DNA from 3 places in the Sphingobium sp. TomMM15 genome. Region 2 is predicted to be linked to each of the others. Evidence: predicted binding sites of a transcription regulator. Region 2 holds the regulator's gene; each other region holds the start of a gene.

Evidence for each region. Region 2 encodes LexA, which represses DNA repair genes until DNA is damaged. Its sites were predicted from a motif close to GTTCCNCNCTTGTTCT; they were not measured.
Region 1: the regulator LexA is predicted to act here: its motif matches at 2,161-2,176, upstream of ACZ51H_RS12480 (ImuA family protein).
Region 3: the regulator LexA is predicted to act here: its motif matches at 1,581-1,596, upstream of ACZ51H_RS04415 (ATP-dependent helicase).

The regions. Positions count from the first base shown of each region.
Region 1 is NZ_AP027314.1:2,499,496-2,503,650, reverse strand. It holds gene ACZ51H_RS12485 (Y-family DNA polymerase) at 1-1,443, opposite strand, end outside; gene ACZ51H_RS12480 (ImuA family protein) at 1,340-2,155, opposite strand; gene ACZ51H_RS12475 (sulfotransferase domain-containing protein) at 2,315-3,685, shown strand; gene recA (recombinase RecA) at 3,855-4,155, opposite strand, start outside.
Region 2 is NZ_AP027314.1:479,073-483,227, reverse strand. It holds gene moaC (cyclic pyranopterin monophosphate synthase MoaC) at 1-268, shown strand, start outside; gene ACZ51H_RS02530 (molybdopterin molybdotransferase MoeA) at 265-1,443, shown strand; gene ACZ51H_RS02525 (hypothetical protein) at 1,498-1,650, opposite strand; gene lexA (transcriptional repressor LexA) at 1,803-2,474, shown strand; gene ACZ51H_RS02515 (ComEC/Rec2 family competence protein) at 2,435-4,155, opposite strand, start outside.
Region 3 is NZ_AP027314.1:855,473-859,627, reverse strand. It holds gene ACZ51H_RS04430 (globin domain-containing protein) at 1-376, opposite strand, end outside; gene ACZ51H_RS04425 (Rrf2 family transcriptional regulator) at 492-980, shown strand; gene ACZ51H_RS04420 (Fe-S oxidoreductase) at 928-1,341, opposite strand; gene ACZ51H_RS04415 (ATP-dependent helicase) at 1,666-3,942, shown strand.

The sequences.
Region 1 (4,155 bases), 580 kb from region 2:
CTTCGCCTTCCACCATTCGGGCGCGATCCGTTCCGGCCCTTCATAGCGGGTCACTTCATGCGCGCTGCGCCGCCAGCGGAAATGATGGGGCGGGCCGTCTGGCACCTCCGCCACCACCTCGATCGGCTGGGGTGGGTCGAACAGATGAATGGGGCGCATCGGCGGATCGCCGGGCTCTCCCTGACGCGGCCAGCTGGACGGGGTGCGGCTTTCGATCGCAGGCAGCGCAAGCTGCGCCTGCTCGGGAATATGGCTGTCGCGCGGTTCCAACCGCTGGATGCGGTTGCGGCCAACGCGGACGGACAGCCGATCGACCAGCGCCGCGACAGCTTCCTCGCGCTTTGCCTCGCCCCCTTCCAGCGCCAACTGGGTCGCGGCCATCGGCTCGGTCTGCGGCACGGTGAGACGCAGCATGTCGAAGCCAAATCCAGGGTCCAGCGGATCGGACAAGCTGTCGATCCGTTCCTGCACCAGCCGCATGATCGCGGGTGCATCCCTTACCGGCAGGCCGGTTTCCACCCGCAGCGGAAAGGCGAGGCCATCGGTGCGAAAAAACAGCAATTCGAACCGCCGCCCGCCCTCGCCCCGCTCGGTCAGCCGCTCGCCCGCTTCGGCCGCCATCTCCTCAACCCGCTGCAAGGCATAGGCGGTGCTGCCCACAGGCTCGGCGAAACGACGCTCAATCCGCAGGACAGGACGCGGGCGGCGGGGGCTAAGCGGCCGATGCCCCAGACCCAGCAGGCGATGGAGCGCCTCCACAGCCTCCTCGCCAAAACGCGCGGCCAGCGCTGCGGCGGGCCGGGCAGCAAGATCGCCGATGGTGCGCAGCCCCGCGCGCCGCAACGCCACCCCGCTCTCCTGATCCAGCTCCAGCGCCTCGACCGGCAAGCGGCGCAGCGCGGCCTCCTCATCAGGCGCTGGCCCTGCGGAAAAACGGCACAGCGCATGCGCGCCCTCCGGCGTGCCCGCTACTGCATGACGCACCTCCATGCCGTGCCGCTCGAACCGGTCCACCGCCTCGCGCGCCAGTGTTTCCTCCCCGCCCCACAGATGCGCGCAGCCAGTAATGTCCAGCATCAGCCCATGCGGCGGATCGATCGCGACCGCAGGCGTATAGCGAGCGCACCCATCGCACAGCCGTTCCAGCCAATCCTGATCGGCATGATGATCGGCCTCGAAGCTGACAAGGTCAGGCTCTTGCGCCCGCGCATCGGCCAGGGTCATGCCCGCATTCAGGCCCAACGCCAGCGCATCGGCATCCGGTGTCACAAGACGCATGGCCCCGCGCACGGCCTCCACGATGGCGACCGGCCCGGCGCCGGCCTGCGCTTGCCACAGATCAGGCCGCGCGATGCGCAGCCGATCCACCGGCAGGAAGGGGAACCACAGCGCCAGATAACGCCGCCTCGTCAGCGCGTCCTCCGCTTGCCCATCCATGCTCATGGCGTTCATCGCACTCTTCTCCAAAATCTCCCCGCTCGGCATTCCACACCATTCGCCACGTCATGCCGTCTGCCCCCGAACGGCGGCGCAACAGGTGGAGCGAAAAGGCGCTCATGCCCGGCGCATTGCCCGGCAACGGCACGGATGGGGCAGCCTCCACCCGCCACCGCGTCTCCGCCGCGCTCGGAACCGGATCGCCACCAATCCGCAGCACGAAGGCGGTAACCCCCGACGTCTCCGCCGCCAGCGCCAGACGGCGGCTCGCGGTCAAGTCCAGCAGCGGCGCGCGCCCGCGCAGTTCGATGACCAGCGCCCCCAGCGCCGGACACCGCAACGCATCGACCGCCGCGCGCAGCAGCAGCGCCTCATCCTTCATGACGCCGATCAGCAAATGGGCTGGATCTATTCCAAGCGCGGAGAGCCCCGGGCCATAAGGTTGTCCCGCCGTTCCATCTGGAAGGCGCAACCAGAACAGAGGAGCCTCACGCGCTGCAAGATGGGCAAGGATCAGGGAAAGACCGGCAGTGGCGCCTTCATCTTCAGCATTTCCGAACAATTCATGCACCCGACCCCTGGCAAGGCCACCCTGCAATGCCTGATCAAAAGCCGCATGTCCCGTTGTGATACGCGCATCTGCTTTGACGGCCGGAATCCCTTCCAGTGATGCAATGTGCCGCCTGAGGGCTGCAAGCCTGTTCACCGAATCCACCATAGAATGTTCTCTATATGTTCTTTTCGGCGATAGCGCATCCCCTGTCAATCAACTTGGCTGCCATTAGAAAAAAGGGAGGATGGTTTCAGCTTCTTACACACATTGGCCATCATCCGGAAAAGTTTCACACCCGGCTTTCTGCCAAGCTAATCTGTGTTGATGGACACGCCCCACATCGCTTCGCTGGCTCATGCGCCCTTCATTCTGGCGCGCCGTATCGCTTCGGCTCGCAGCCTGCGTCTGGTTTCCAGCGCTGCGACCGCGCTCCTTGCCTCCTATCCGAAGTCGGGCAGGACCTGGCTCAGGTTTATCCTGGCGCAATATTTCCTCGCGTCGCGGGCATATCCGCCCATTACGACCCAAAGCATGTTCACCTTTGCTCCCAATTTCGACTTGGATCCGGTGCGCGGCATACCGGCCTTTGTCCGCAGGTCGGAGGAAGCCTCTTTCCCCCTCATCCCTTCCACCCATCTGCGCTTCAAACCAACCCTGCCCGGCCGCCTTCCCATCATATTCCTGATCCGGGATCCGCGAGCCGTACTCATTTCCGACTATCACCATGTGACTCGGCACAAGATGTCGTTTCAAGGCAGCGTTGATGATTTTCTCATGGATGAGAATAGGGGCCTGCCGCACTATATTAAATATATGAATAGCTGGGCCAATGGCCTCGAACGGCATGATCATCACATCATATATTATGAGGATCTACTGCTTCAAACGGAGGCAGAAGTCGAAAAGATGCTCAATTTCCTGGATGAGCCAGTCAATAGCCGTGCTCTTGGATATGCGGTGGAAAACTCATCCTTCGAAAAGCTCAAGGCATTGGAACTCGCCCAGGGCATTCCCGGCCATGAATATGACCGATCGGATTCAGATGCTCTGCGGATGAGAAAGGGACAATCCGACAGCTTCCGTCAGGAACTGACGATCGAGCAGCAAAAATTCATCGAGGATAGCTGCAAGTCTCAGTTGAACCCCCGGATGCTGGCCAAGCTGGATCGATACGGCTTTTCGGCCCCGCCTTCGTCATCCACCGTGAGACCGATCGGGATATCGCAATCCGTGGCGCCCGAAAAACAGGTGCATGATCCTGTAACCAAGCGCCGCCTTCCCTCTCTTGGCGTACAGCTCCTGAGCGAAGCGATGGTCATAATCGGCCTCGCCGCCATGCTCATCGCCCCGACCATTCTGGCGATAGAAGTAGGCGAATGGTTTTTCCGGCGGGAATGGGATGGCCATTCCCTTGAAGACGGCCTCGCCTTGTTCGGGATCGACCGGGTGGGGCCTGTGGAAACGCCGACCGAACAGATACTCGACGTCTTTCTCGCGCTGCCTCTCACCATCGCCTTGTTCATGAACGGCCTCCTCATATTCCTGGCTGCCGTACATTTCGGAGACTGGGGTCTTCAGGGCGTACGGCTCAAGAAAAAGCTCGCCGTCGAGCAGAGCAAAAGGCGCCAGCGGAGCCACGCCAAAATTCCGGCCTCTGACCTTAAGCCGACAGGAATGATAAGCCCCAGCCGCTGATCAATGTTCATTTGCCCTGCTGGGAAAGCCACGCCCAGTCGCGCCTTATAACGGTAAAAGGCCCGCCCCGCGAAAATGCGCGGGCGGGCCTTTTCAGTGCGTGAAACGAAAGGCGAGCAGAGCCGCGCGGCTATCCTGCGGCTGATCCGGCCGCAGGCGTTAGCCGTGCTTATTCGCCATCATCCTCCGCTTCGGGTCCGGTCATCATCCCTTCGGCGACCTCTTCGGTCTTGCCCCGGATCACCTTTTCCAGGCGCTCCGCCATTTCGGGATTTTCCTTGAGGAAGGTCTTGGCATTTTCACGCCCCTGGCCGATGCGGACGGAGTCGTAGGAGAACCAGGCACCCGACTTTTCGACCACGCCAGCCTTGACGCCAAGGTCTAGTATCTCGCCGATCTTCGAAATCCCCTCGCCATACATGATGTCGAATTCCACCTGCTTGAACGGCGGGGCGACCTTGTTCTTCACC
Region 2 (4,155 bases):
GACCGCCGACCTCATCCCCCTCTGTCATCCCATCGCCCTGACCTCTGTCACGATCGACTTCGATCTGGAAACAGAAGGCGTCACCGTGACCGCTACCGCCAGAAGCGCGGGTCAAACCGGTGTTGAGATGGAAGCACTTACCGCGACCTCTGCCACGCTTCTGACCATCTACGACATGGCAAAGGCGCTCGATAAGGGCATGATCATCGGCAATGTCCGGTTGCTCGCAAAGTCGGGCGGCAAGTCGGGCGACTGGCGGGCCGAATGAGCCTGCTCCCGGTTGCGGAAGCTCAGGCGCGCCTGCTTGCGCTGGGCGGCCGCTTGCCGGAAGAGGACGCCCCGGTTTCCAACTGTGCAGGCCGATGGCTCGCACGTGACATCTTCGCCCTCCGCGATCAGCCTTGGGCAGATCTATCGGCCATGGACGGTTACGCCATTCGTGCGGCAGAATGGCCTGGCCCTTGGCGCCTGACCGCTGAAAGCACGGCGGGCGGCTCCCTTCCCTCCGCTTTGGCTCCGGGGGAATGCTGCCGCATCTTTACCGGCGCACCACTTCCGCCAGGCGCCGATACCGTCCTGATCCAGGAAGATGCCCAGCTGGACGGCCAGCTCGTGCATCCCCTCGGCTCTCCATTACCCACAGGACGAAATGCGCGCCCGGCGGCAAGCGACTTTGGCGCAAATCATCTATTGCTGCCTGCCGGTGCCGCATTGGGTCCCGCGCAGATTGCTCTCGCCGTTCTTGGGGGCCACGGAACCCTCCCGGTCGGCGCCCGTCCGCGCGTTGCCCTGATCTCCACCGGCAATGAACTCGTTCCCCCTGGAGCGCCCACGCCCTCTGGCCGCTTGCCGTCCTCCAACGCGCCCATGCTTGCGGCCATGCTAGGCCAGGCAGGCGCGGAGGTGATCGACGTCGGCATCGTTCCCGACGATCTCGACGCAATGGTCCGATCGCTCAAAGAAGCCGCCGGGGCCGACATCATCGTCTCGACCGGAGGTGCCTCGGTCGGCGATCACGACTTGGTGAGGCCAGCTTTCCAGGCGGCAGGCGGCACTCTGGATTTCTGGAAGATTCGCATGCGACCCGGCAAGCCGCTCATGGCGGGAACGCTGGGCGACGCCCTATTCCTCGGCCTCCCAGGCAATCCCGTATCCGCCTTCGTGACCGCAACGCTGTTCCTGCTGCCGCTCGTCCGGCACATGGCCGGAGCCGCCAGCCCGCTCCCGCGTACAATGATCGCGGAACTCGCCGCCCCACTTCCTGCGACCGGAGAGCGCGACGACTATCTTCGCGCCTACCTTACCGGCGCTGGTTTGGTCTCTGTCACCTCGCAAGACAGCGCCGCCACCGCAGCATTGGCTCAAGCGGACTGCCTGATCCTTCGCCCTGCCAATTCCCACCCCGCTGCCACAGGCGACCAAGTAACCATCGTGCCGCTCTGACAATGAGAAAGGGGCCGCAAAGCGGCCCCTCCCCGTGATCCAATCGAACGTAGATCAGCGCTGCTGCTTGCTGTGATCGCTCTTGTCCTTGCGGCTTTCGCCCATTTGACCCTGGCGATTTTCCTGCTGCTGCTGACGCCCGCCCTGGCTTGAGCGGTCACCACCTTGCTGGCGGCGCTGTTTGTCCTGATCGTTCTGGTTCGCCATCTTACTCTCCTATTCACCCTCTTTGGGAAGGCCGCTATTGAACGGCTGTGACGCAGGTCCGTTCCTTTCGTTACGCTTGGCGCAAGCCTGCTTGACTTGCCTCCTTACGTTTCCTATGCGTTCTCCATCCGTTCCATGGAGGATAAGTCGGCATGCTGACGCCCAAGCAACAGGAATTGCTCAGCTTCATTCAAACTCGGCTCGAGGAAGGCGGGGTTTCGCCTTCGTTTGAGGAGATGAAGGAAGCGCTCGATCTTCGATCGAAATCCGGGATTCACCGGTTGATTAATGCGCTGGAAGAACGCGGGTTCATCCGCCGCCTGCCGAACCGGGCGCGCGCGCTGGAGGTTTTGAAACTTCCTGAAGCGATGCATCGCGCACCCAAGGTTGCAGCGACACCCAAGCCGCAACTGTCGGCCAAGCCCCCGGTCGCAGCCAATGACGTTATAGACATCCCCCTTCACGGGCGGATTGCCGCAGGCGTTCCGATCGAAGCCATGGAAGGACAGAATATGCTGTCCGTTCCTGCGGCGCTATTGGGTGCCGGAGACCATTATGCTCTTGAGGTTTCGGGCGATTCGATGATCGATGCGGGCATCCTCGACGGCGACTTCGCACTGATCCAGCGCACTGAAGTCGCGCGCGAGGGGCAAATCGTGGTCGCACTGATCGAGGATAGTGAGGCGACACTGAAATATTATCATCGCCAGGGGCCTAAGGTCAGGCTCGATCCGGCCAACAATGCTTATGAGCCGCAAATCTACGATTCGCAGCAGGTGCGCATTCAAGGAAAGCTGGCTGGTCTGCTGCGACGGTACAACTGATCGGATCGGCGGCGAGCCGGAAGATAGGAAGGCCGGGCGACCCACGGATGTGCGTCGCCCACTGTTTTGCCGGTTCGCACGGTTCCTCCATCAAGATCGATCGCCAGCCCGCCGGTATGCGCCAACAGCCGCCGGTCGGCTTTCAGCCAGCGGGGCCGACACCATGACGGCAGGCGGCGGTCAGCGATAACGATGTCGGCACGCGCGCAATCGCGTGCCAGGCTGTCTTTGGGCACGATAACCCCGCTTCTCGTCACCAATAGCTGCCATATGCGCCCTCTTCCGGTTAGGGCCACCATGCACAGGTCCATGGAACAACGCGCCTCAGGCAGGTCTGCAAGAGCGCCCAGTGGACCTCCATAGCCTGCACTCTCTGCGATCATATCGCGGACATAATCTCCGGCCCGTTCGCGCAGAAGAGCCATGTCGCCGTCCTGCCCCCGGACGGCCACATGGCGCCCATCCGCGGTCACCAGAATGTCGGGAGGCGAACTCATCACGATGATGGCCATCCCCAGCGTCACGGGGACCATTCCCGCCCACCGCCAAGCGCTTCGCCACAGCAGGCACCAAAGGCCGCCCAGCACGATGATCCCGAAAATCACGTTGGACACCGAGGGCGCAGTGACGATCGCCCAAGGACTTGCCGCCACCCAATGCGCGATCAGCAACAGCACGTCGAGCGCGCGGGAGGTCAGCCACCAGGCTGGAGCACCCAGACCGGCAACATCCAGCAGCAGGGCCAACGCTTCCAACGGCATGACGACAAAGGTCGTCAGGGGAATAGCCACAAGGTTTGCAAAAGCGCCTATCATCCCGGCCTTGTGAAAGTGGAACAACGCGATCGGCGCCAGAACCATTTCCACCGCAAAGCCGGAGAGAAGCAGGACGGCAAGGTGGCGACCCAGTCGCCGAAGCGCTGGCTCGTCACGGGATGCCGCGAACGCCCGAAAGCGGTGATGTTCGCCCAAGGCAACAATAGCGATAACTGCGGCGAAACTCATCTGGAAGCTTGGCCCCGCCAGCGCCTCTGGCCATGCCAACAGAACCACCAGTGCACCGGCGGCTATCAGCCGCAAGGTGATGGCTTCGCGCCCAAGCGCAAGCCCGCCCAGCACCAGCAGTGCCGCGACGCAGGATCGAACCGTCGGCACTTCCGCGCCCGTCAGCAAAGTATATCCCAGGCCCGCCAGCGCACCACCGGCCGCAGCGATCAGCATCAATGGCCAATCCAACGCCGCACGTCGGCTGAGTGCCATGATCCGCATCAGCAGGAAAATGACCGCGCCGATGAGGGCGGTGACGTGCAACCCGCTGATCGAGAGCAGATGGGCAAGACCGCTGCGGCGCATCGCGTCGGCGTCCGCCTCGCTGATCGCGCCCTGATCCCCCGTCGCCAGCGCTGCGGCGATCCCCGCTCCGTCGCCATTTGCATTCTTCAATATATGCGCGAAAAGACGATTGCGCAGAGGCGGCGCCTCCGTTGATGGTCGTAGCACGACGATGGGCTTAAGCGCGCGTCCCGTTGCCCCGATCCCCTGAAAATAGGCTCGACGCGAAAAATCATAGCTGCCGGGCAGGCTCGCTTCGGCAGGAGGCATCAACCGAGCGCGAAAGCGAATGATGGCACCTTTGCCAACCCCTTCGGGTAGGTCCGCCGCTGCTATGTTCACCCGGATCA
Region 3 (4,155 bases), 380 kb from region 2:
TGCCCCACGCTTCCAACACAGCGTCCGTGGCAACTTCCGCGCCCAGAACATCGCGGATCGCGGGCAGCAGCGCTTCGGCAACCTTGGGATAATGTTCGGCCTTCACGCCGGTTTCGATGTGCCGCTGCACCATGCGCTCGACCGCGCCGGTCAAAGCCTGCAACTTGTCGATATTCTCGGCATAACCCAGGATGGCCGCAGCCAGACGCTTGGGCTGCTCGCCGCTGTCCTGGGCCGCCTGATCGAACATGTCCTTGATCGACGCATCCTGGAACAGGCGCGCATACATGGCGGTCGTGATCTCCACCCCATGGCTCCGCAGCGCGGGAGCGGTTGCTTTGACGATCGCGATGGTTTCAGCGCTGAGCTGGCTCATATATGCACCCCTTTGAAATAAAGACTCGGTAAAGACGCCTTTACGGTACATCTTTAAACATGTAAACGATCTACATGTTTGATCTGCAAACCCCGTTCAATTAACGCATTCCCTCATGCAATTGACCCGCCACACCGACTACGCCCTGCGCGTCCTCATCCATCTGGCCGTCACGCCAACAGGCCGCGCAACCATCCCCGAGGTCGCCGACGCCTACGCTCTTTCGCGCAATCATTTGATGAAAGTCGTCCACCACCTCGGCCAAGGCGGGTTCATCCTAACCCAGCGCGGCAGAGGCGGCGGCTTCACGCTGGCCCATGCTCCTGAAGCAATCAGGCTGGGCGATGTGGTCCGTCACACTGAAACGGACATGAACCTGGCGGACTGCGCAGGCTGCGGCCTCCGCGCCGCTTGTGGCCTGTCGGGCATTTTGAAGGCCGCAACTACAGCTTTTCTGGCAGTGCTCGACCAGCACAGCCTGGCGGACGCCGCCAAAGACAGAACCGGGCTGGCGGCGCTTATTGCCGCCCTGCCCGCTTCTGTCTCTCCGGTCAGCGATGCCTGCGCGCCATCTTCTTCGAACGCGGCGCCTCGCCTGGATTGATGCAGCTATCCTGTACCGTGCGACTGCATAGCGGATAGTCCTTACCGCCTGCGGGCGGAGGGGTCATGTTGCCGCCAACGGTCACCGGATTAGCCGCACTGCCCACAGGCGCGGCAGGGTCCTTGGGCATCCCCGGCGTTGCGGGCATCATGCCGGTGTCAGCTGGAACCTCTCCTGTCGGCTGACCAGCATTGGGATCTGCCGCTGTTGCAGGGCTCGCAGGCGTAGCCGCATCCGTCGGCATGCTATCAGTGGCTGGGGGTTGGGCCGTATTGTCCGGCACACCCTGAGCGATCGCAATGCCAGTAGCGCCGGTGGTAAAAGCCAGCATGGCGGCACCCGCAAGCATGATCGATTTCATGGGTAATCCTTTCCTGTTCATCACCCCGTTCTGCCTCTTGGCGGGTAGAGAACCAGATCGGTGACGCACGCGTTCCGATATCGGCGACGAACTGTGGCTCTGCTGCTATCAGGCGAATGATCATTGTCTTTCAGCAAAGCGCCCATCCCTCACTGAAACCGCTTGGCCTTGACCTAACGACACGACGAGAGGCCGAGGGGATATCGTAAGGTGAACACAGTGGCCTTCGCCCTTGCATGATTCCTCTTTTGTTCTCATAGATTGCCATCAATCGCACGCGACCAAGCCCTTGCTCCCTCTATCCCTGCTCCCTAGTTGTTGACCATGACCCTCCCTGCTCCCTCGCCTGATGATCCGCCCTATCTTCAGGGCCTCAATGAGCCTCAACGGGAAGCCGTCCTCACTGCCGAGGGGCCGGTTCTTGTTTTGGCGGGTGCCGGAACGGGCAAGACGGCTGCGCTGACCGCACGACTGGCGCATCTCATCGCTACGCGCCGCGCCTATCCGTCGGAAATCCTGGCGGTCACCTTCACCAACAAGGCCGCGCGCGAAATGCGCGAGCGTGTCGGACGTATGATCGGTCCGGCCGTGGAAGGCATGCCGTGGCTCGGCACATTTCATGCCATCGCTGCCAAAATGCTTCGCAGACATGCTGAATTGGTCGGCTTGCAATCCAACTTCACCATTCTTGATACAGACGATCAGCTTCGGCTAATGAAGCAGCTGATCCAGGCTGAAGGGATTGATGAAAAGCGCTGGCCTGCGCGGCAGCTGGGTGGCTTGATCGATCAGTGGAAGAATAAGGGGCTGACGCCTGACGAAATCAGCGCCGGAGATAGCGAATCTTACGGGAATGGGCGCGGGCAGAAATTATATGCTGCCTATCAGGCCCGCCTTCGCGATGTAAATGCCTGCGACTTCGGCGACTTGCTGCTCCATGTGCTCACCATATTGAAGCGCCACCGGGATGTGCTCGAAAGCTATCAGCAGCGGTTCCGCTATATCATGGTGGACGAGTATCAGGACACCAACAGCAGCCAGTATCTCTGGCTCCGTCTGCTCGCTCAGCAGCGAAAGAATATTTGCTGCGTGGGTGATGACGACCAATCCATCTATTCGTGGCGGGGCGCGGAAGTCGCCAACATCCTCCGATTTGAAAAGGACTTCCCGGGCGCCAAGATTGTCCGCCTGGAGCAGAATTACCGATCCACGCCTCACATCCTGGGCGCCGCCTCCGGTGTGATCGCCGAAAACGGCAACAGGCTAGGCAAGACGCTGTGGACCGACATCGACATCGGTGAAAAAGTCCGCGTCATCGGCGTTTGGGACGGGCCAGAAGAGGCTCGCCGCGTCGGCGACGAAATCGAGGCGATCGAGCGCTCGGGTCGATCGTTGGAAGAGGTGGCCATCCTTGTCCGCGCGCAGCACCAGACCCGCGAATTTGAAGATCGATTCATTCAGATCGGCCTTGCATATAGGATCGTAGGCGGCTTCCGCTTCTATGAGCGGGCCGAAATACGCGACGCGCTTGCCTATCTTCGCCTCGTCAACCAACCGGCCGACGACCTGGCATTTGAGCGGATCGTTAATGTTCCCAAGCGCGGTTTAGGTGACAAGGCCGTGGAGAAGCTCCACCGCCTCGCTCGGGCCGAGGCCATACCCTTGGCGCTCGCGGCTGCACGAATTCTCGATACCGACGAAATGACTCCGCAAGCGCGCCGCAGCCTTGGCGCCTTCATCGGGGATTTGGCTCGCTGGCGCGACCGCGCGACCCAGCTTCCCCATGCCGAACTCGCGCGCCAAATACTGGATGAAAGCGGCTACACGGCCATGCTTCAGGCAGAACGCACAGCCGAAAGCGCAGGCCGCCTCGAAAACCTGAATGAACTTACTCGCGCGATGGAGGAATATGAAACGCTGGGCGCGTTCCTCGAACATGTGTCGCTAGTCATGGACAATGATGCGCAGGCCGAGGAACGGAAGGTCACGATCATGACCATCCATGCGGCAAAAGGGCTCGAATTCGACACCGTCTTCCTGGCGGGCTGGGAAGAAGGTATTTTTCCTTCTCAACGAGCGTTGGACGAAGGCGGTCTCAACAGCCTGGAGGAGGAACGTCGGCTCGCCTATGTGGCGATTACTCGCGCCAGGAAGCTGTGCGTCATCCTTCATGCGGCGAACCGGAGAATATATGGCCAGTGGACCAGTTCCATCCCGTCACGGTTCGTAGGCGAGTTACCTCCGGAACATGTCGAGGAGGAAAGCAGCATGGCGGGCGGCGCATCCCTATGGCGGGCCAATTGGTCCGAGCGCGCCGATCCCTTCTCCAACGTACAACGAGGCAGCGGGCGTGGCCCAGGCTGGCAGCGGGCGCAACAAAGTGGCCAATTCTCCCGCGAACCCGTACGGATCGTGGAAGCTCGCGCCTCGGCGGTATCCCTCGGCAACAAGGGTCGAGATGATATGCACCTGGGGTTGCGCGTATTTCACCAGAAATTTGGTTACGGCACGATTGCGGAGATCGAGGGCAACAAACTCGAGATCGATTTTGAAACGGCTGGCCGTAAGCGCGTGATGGATAGCTTCGTGCAGCCAGCTTGAACTTGACCAAGTCAGTTTCCGTGCGGGTCATGCGCGTCAACCATCCGCTTGGGCAGAGTTTTTAAAATATCTCGTCGTTTTGCAGGAGTAGCGCCACTATCCCTGCGCCCTCCGCCTCCACCACTGGTCGAAGCACGATGGTCGAGGGCCATATAGCATGATCGTGAGAGCGGAGGAAACGCTCGCAGGCTTGGAGCAAACGTCGCCGATCTT